One region of the Bordetella genomosp. 8 genome, then DNA from elsewhere that is predicted to be linked to it. Evidence: riboswitches for the same ligand, from Rfam matches in the RefSeq annotation. Region 1 holds a riboswitch; the other holds the start of a gene.
The links. Region 1 has a riboswitch for glycine ahead of gcvT (glycine cleavage system aminomethyltransferase GcvT). Riboswitches for the same ligand answer to the same signal wherever they lie in the genome.
Positions count from the first base shown of each region.

Region 2: another riboswitch for glycine. It lies ahead of CAL12_RS25165 (D-amino acid dehydrogenase); the one in region 1 lies ahead of gcvT (glycine cleavage system aminomethyltransferase GcvT).

Region 1 is NZ_CP021108.1:581,013-584,240, forward strand. It holds gene CAL12_RS02640 (NAD(P)/FAD-dependent oxidoreductase) at 1-86, shown strand, start outside; gene CAL12_RS02645 (ZIP family metal transporter) at 180-1,070, shown strand; glycine riboswitch at 1,094-1,190, shown strand; glycine riboswitch at 1,225-1,345, shown strand; gene gcvT (glycine cleavage system aminomethyltransferase GcvT) at 1,387-2,490, shown strand; gene gcvH (glycine cleavage system protein GcvH) at 2,590-2,958, shown strand; gene gcvP (aminomethyl-transferring glycine dehydrogenase) at 2,980-3,228, shown strand, end outside.
Region 2 is NZ_CP021108.1:5,567,661-5,570,888, forward strand. It holds gene CAL12_RS25160 (LysR family transcriptional regulator) at 1-830, shown strand, start outside; gene CAL12_RS25165 (D-amino acid dehydrogenase) at 827-2,056, opposite strand; glycine riboswitch at 2,110-2,204, opposite strand; glycine riboswitch at 2,207-2,296, opposite strand; gene CAL12_RS25170 (glutathione S-transferase N-terminal domain-containing protein) at 2,431-3,126, shown strand.

The DNA.
Region 1 (3,228 bases):
AGGCGGTGGATGTCACCGGCTGGCTGGGCGGCTACAACTTCCAGTGGGCCTGGGCCTCCGGCGTTGCCTGCGGCAGGGCGCTCTGACGCGCCGGCAGCGGCGCGATTTTTGCTCTCTTGCGCATCACGCGTGCGCCGTGCGGGTGAAAAGGACGCGCACCGACCGAAAAGGGACGCAACATGAATACGCACATACGTTCGCTGGCCGATGCCGGCGCCGGCAAGGCCTTGATGGTTGTCGTCCCCTTGCTTGCCGCGCTGGGCGCCTGGGGGATATGGCTGGCGCTGGAAGATAGCCATCCCCAGATCGCCGACGCCTGGCTGGGCGGCCTGATCGCCGCCGGCGCCACGGCCGCCGGCACGCTGCCGGTGATGTTCTCCCAGCGGCTGTCCGAACGGGTGCAGGACACGATGTTCGGTTTCGGCGCCGGCGTGATGCTGGCGGCAAGCGCATTTTCCCTTGTGGCGCCGGGCATCGAGGCCGCGCGCGAGCTCGGCGCCGGCCCGTGGGGCGCCGGCATGACCGTGGGCGCGGCCATCCTGCTGGGCGGGGCAGCCTTGCTTTGGCTGGAGCGCTGCGTACCGCATGAGCATTTCATCAAGGGCAAGGAAGGACATGACGCACGGATGCTCAAGCGCACCTGGCTGTTCATCTTCGCCGTCATGCTGCACAACCTGCCGGAAGGCCTGGCGATAGGCGTGGGATTCGGCGGGACCGATCCCATGCGCGCCGGCGCGCTGGCCACGGGCATCGCCATCCAGGACGTGCCGGAAGGCCTGGTCGTCGCCGTTGCCCTGCTGGCGGCGGGCTACGGGCGCACGTTTGCCGTGGTCCTGGGCATGGTGTCGGGCCTGATAGAACCGATAGGCGCGTTGGCCGGCGCCGCCGTGATGGCGTGGTCGACCGTGCTGCTGCCCTGGGGCCTGGGCTTCGCCGCCGGCGCGATGCTCTTCGTCATCAGCCACGAGATCATCCCCGAATCGCACCGCAAGGGGCACGAGGTCTTCGCCACCGGCGGGCTGATGCTGGGCTTCGTGCTGATGATGCTGCTGGACACCGCCCTGGCCTGAGTTGTATCCTTCGCCACGCTGTCACGCATCGTGCGGGAGAGAGCGGCACGCCCCGGCGCGCCGCCGCCGAAGGCGCAATTCGCCCGGAATCGCTCAGGCAACCCATACCGCAGCATGCCTTGCCCAGGCCGCGCCGCATCGGCGCCCCGGGTGAACACAGCGCTCTGGAGAGATCCGGCCACCCGTCGAGCGGTGCGCCCGGACGCCGAAGGTGCAAACCCGCCATTTTCCATATGCGCGGGGCAACTCTCAGGCAAAAGGACAGAGGGGCGGAAGCGTTTCAACCCGCCCACCGCTGCTGTCCGGAGCCTTTTCCATGTCGCATTCCCTGAAGAACACCCCCTTGGCGCAAGCCCATATCGATGCCGGCGCGCGCATGGTCGACTTCGGCGGGTGGAATATGCCGCTGGCTTATGGCTCGCAGCTGGAAGAGCACCACGCGGTCCGCCAGGACGCCGGCATGTTCGACGTTTCGCACATGCTCAACGTCGACGTCACGGGCGCCGACGCCATGGCCTTCCTGCGCCGCCTGATCGCCAACGACGTCGCCAGGCTGACGGCCACGCCCGGCAAGGCGCTGTACAGCTGCATGCTGAATCCGGAAGGCGGCGTCATCGACGACCTGATCGTGTATTTCTTCGCCGCCGACCGCTGGCGCGTCGTGGTCAATGCCGGCACCGCCGACAAGGACGTCGCCTGGATGCAACGCATCGCGATCGCCTCCCGCCTCGCCGTCTCGATCGCGCCGCGCCGGGATCTGTCCATGGTCGCCGTGCAGGGGCCGAATGCGCGCGCCAAGGTCTGGGCCGCGCGCCCGGCCTGGAAGGCCGATACGGAAGGGCTGACGCCTTTCACGGCCGCGCAATTCGGTACGGACACCCTGGTGGCGCGCACCGGTTATACCGGCGAGGACGGCTTCGAAATCGTGCTGCCCGCCACGGAAGTCGCTGCCTTGTGGCAGGACCTCGCGGCGCAGGGCGTGCGTCCCTGCGGCCTGGGCGCGCGCGACACGCTGCGGCTGGAGGCCGGCATGAACCTGTACGGCCAGGACATGGACGAAATGATCCAGCCCGCTCAGGCCGGGCTGACCTGGACCGTGTCCCTGAAGGATCCCGCCCGCGCCTTCATCGGCCGCGCGGCCATCGAGCAGTTCGGCACGCCGGCGGCCTTCCTGGGCCTGAAGCTGAACGAGCGCGGCGTCATGCGCGCCCACATGGCGGTGCGCACGGCCCACGGCGCCGGCGAAATCACCAGCGGCACGATGTCGCCCACGCTGGGCGTGTCGATCGCTTTCGCGCGCATGCCGCTGGACGTCAAGCCGGGCGATGCGGTCGAAGTGGACATCCGGGGCAAATGGGTGCCGGCCACCGTGTGCAAATTGCCATTCGTCCGCAACGGCAAAGCCGTCGAACAACCGTAAACTGGCGATGCCCATGCCGGCGCGTGCCGCATGGGCGGGGCGCGCATTACTTCTCCATCCATCCTCCATACGGTTTTTGAATTCTTAGGAGCTGCTTCCATGAGCCTGCCCACCGATCGCAAATACACCGAATCGCATGAATGGGTGAAAGCCGAAGGCGACGTGTTCGTCGTCGGCATCACCGACCAGGCCCAGGAACAACTGGGCGATCTCGTTTTCGTCGGCGACGTCAAGGTTGGCGCCAAGCTGGCCGCCGGCGATACGGCCGGCGTGGTGGAGTCGGTCAAGGCCGCGTCGGACATCTATGCGCCGGTCGCGGGCGAAATCGTCGCCTTCAACGACGCGCTGGAAGCCGATCCCGCGCAGATCAACGGCGGCGCCTATACCGCCTGGATTTTCAAGATCAAGCCGGACAATCCCGCCGATCTGGACAAGCTGCTGGACGCTTCCGGCTACGAAGCCCTGTAAGGCCACTTTTCAAGAGAAACCATGTCGCGCCCCCTCGACACGCATACCGATTTCATTCCCCGCCACATCGGGCCGTCCGACGCCGACCAGGCCGCCATGCTGCGCGCGCTGGGCGCGGACAGCCTGGAAGACCTGATCGGCCAGGTGGTGCCGCCGGCCATCCGCACCAAGGCGCCGCTGGCGCTGCCGCCGGCGCGCAGCGAACCGGACGTGCTGGCCGAGCTGCGCGACATCGCGCGCGGCAACCAGGTCTACCGCAGCTATATCGGG
Region 2 (3,228 bases), 1.2 Mb from region 1:
TATCGGCGGGCGCGCGGCAGTCGCGGCTGGCGGTGGGCGCGGCCAGCAAGCGGATTTCCGATCTGGAAGCCGCGCTGGGTTCGCCGCTGCTGTTCCGCAAGGCGGCCGGCGTGGAGTTGACCGATGCGGGCCAGGCCTGCCTGGCCCACGCGACACGCATCCTGCAGGAAGTCGACCAGATGGCGGGCACGCTGTCCGATTACGCGCAAGGCGTGCGCGGTCAGGTTCGGATCGCGGCCAATACGTCGTCGATCACGCAGTTCCTCCCTGACGACCTGTCGCGGTTCATGACGGAACATCCGGCCGTCCGCATCGACCTGGAAGAACAGAACAGCAGCGACATCGTCGCCGCCGTGGCGGAGAACCGCGCCGACATCGGCATCTTCGGCGAACGCACGCCGGAAGCGGGGCTGCAGACTTTCCCCTATCGGCGCGACGAGCTCATGCTCGTGGTGCCCGACAGCCACCCGCTGGCCACGCGCGCCAGCGTCGCATTCGCGGAAACGCTGGAGTATGACTACGTCAGCCTGCCGCCCAGCACGTCGCTGGCCAGCCTGCTGGCGCAGGAATGCACGCGGCTGGATATGCCCATGAAACTGCGCATCCAGGTCCGCAGCTTCGACGCGATCTGCCGCATGGTGGTCGCAACGCGCGGCATCGGCGTGCTGCCGCGCATCGCGGCAGAGCCGCATGCGCGGTCGATGCAGTTGAAGCTGATTCCACTCACCGACGACTGGACGCGGCGCTGGCTGCTATTGGCCGTGCGCGATGTGGACACACTCACTCAGGCGGCGCGCATGCTGCTGACGCAATTGCGCGCGGCGAACTAGCGCGGAAGCGTCACCGCGTCGGCCACTGCCTCGGCCGTTGCCGCGCTCAAGGTCCAACCCAAGTGGCCGTGCCCCGTGTTGTAGAACACGCCCGGAGACCGGCCGCGCCCGACCCGGGGCAACATGCTGGGAAGCATGGGACGCAGCCCCGCCCACGGGATCACCCGCGCCGTCGAAGCGCCGGGAAAATGTCGGCGGGTCCAATTCACCAGCGGCGCGATGCGGTCGGCCCGGATATCCCGGTTGTACCCGTTCAACTCCGCCGTGCCGGCCACACGAAATCGGTCCCGCCCCAGCCGGCTGGTGACGATCTTGGCGGCGTCGTCGAGCAGGCTGACCCAGGGCGCGGACGCCTGGCTTTCCGCATCGTCCAGGCAGACGGTGATGGAGTAGCCCTTGACCGGATAGATGTTCACGCGGTCGCCAGCCATGGCGGCGAACTGGCGGCTCGCGACGCCCGCGCACACCACGACGGCGTCGAAGGCTTCCGTGTCGACTTCATCGCCCTGGCTGAAGTCCATGGCGATGCCAGACCCGCCACTGGCGCCAAGGCGCCGGAGCGCGCTCACGGCAGCGTCGTAGCGGAACGCCACCCCTTGCCGCGCGCAGGCCTCCGCCAGACCGCGCGTGAATTTATGGATATCGCCGGTGGAGTCGGATGGCGTGAAAAAGCCGCCATGGAAACGCCCCCGCAGCGCCGGCTCGATGGCCTGGATTTCTTCCGGCGTGACCGGATCGCGCTCCAGCCCGCCTTCCCGGAGCAGGGCGTTCGTCGCCGCCGCGCGCTCGAACTCCTCCTTGCTCCCGTAGACGTGCAGGATGCCGCGCCGTTCCAGATCGAAATCTATCCCTTCGCGCCTGGCGATCTCGAACAGATGCTCGCGCGCGGCGATCGCCAGCCGCACCGTTTCCAGCGTATTGGCGCGATATCTGGGTATCTGTCGCAGGAATTCCGCGATCCAGGTGTATTTGTGCCAGCTGGGCAGCGGATTGAGCAACAGTGGCGCATCGCGCGTGAACATCCATCGCAAGCCTTTCAGGATGGTGGCACGGCTGTTCCAGACTTCGGCGTTGCTGGCCGACAGCTGGCCGCCGTTCGCGAAGGAAGTGTCCATGGCGGCATAGCGGCCGCGCTCGAATACGGTCACCGCATGGCCGCGGCGGACAAGGGCGTAAGCGGTCGTGACGCCGGTGATTCCGGCGCCGATGATGGCGATGCGTGGCATGACATGGTCCAGTGGAGGTCGACATAGCCGGCCGGTTGGCCGGCGCCATGCCCCATCTGTCCATGTACCTGAGAGTTTGCGCCCGCGCCTGGTACATCCTTGGCGAAGCTCCCCTTCGGTGGGCGCGATCAGCGCCTCTCTCCAGATGTTCCCCGTCGCACGGTCCTTTTGCCTGAGAGTTTCCGGGGCGGTTGCTCCGTCGGCGTCGTCGTGATGACCGATCTCTTCCGTGCCACGATCGAGAACGTCCGGACATTAGCACCAATGCAGCCCGCCGCACAAGATCGGCGTTGCCGATGTCGCGGCGCTCCCCGACGCGGCCTGCACAGATGCGAATATCATGCACGTGCGTCGACACACCCTGGAGGAACGCCGTGATGCTCGATCATCCGATATTCAAACGCTGGCCGGCGCTGCACCCGGACCGGCTGCAGCTCTTTTCCCTGCCCACGCCCAACGGCGTGAAGGTCGGCATCATGCTGGAGGAAACGGGGCTGCCCTACGAGCCGCATCGCATCGACATCATGGCGAACGACAACCACGATCCGGCCTTTCTCTCGCTCAATCCCAATGGCAAGATTCCGGCCATCTACGATCCGGACGGCCCCGACGGGCGGCCGCTGGCCCTGTTCGAATCGGGCGCCATCCTGATCTATCTTGCCGACAAGTCGGGGCAGTTTCTTTCCACCGATCCGCACACGCGCTACGAAACCATCCAGTGGCTGATGTGGCAGATGGGCGGCGTCGGGCCCATGTTCGGACAGCTCGGCTTTTTCCACAAGTTCGCCGGCAAGGCTTATGAGGACAAGCGGCCGCGCGATCGCTATGCAGCCGAATCGGCACGGCTGCTGGGCGTACTGGACCAGCGGCTCGCGGGCCGGGACTGGGTGATGGGCGCGGACTACAGCATCGCCGACATTTCGTTGATCGGGTGGGTCCGCAACCTGATCGGGTTCTATGAAGCCCGCGAGGTGGTCGATTTCGACCGCTTTCGTAACGTGCAGGCGTGGCTGGACCGTGCCTTGGCGCGCCCGGGCGTGCAGCGCGGCCTGGCGGTCACGGCGGCCTGAACGTCCCCACCACATCGACGCCGGGTTTGCCGCAACGCGGCCCCGGCCGCCCGCATGCCCGTATTCCCGCATGCCCGCCTTTCGCGTTTCCGGAAACCCCCT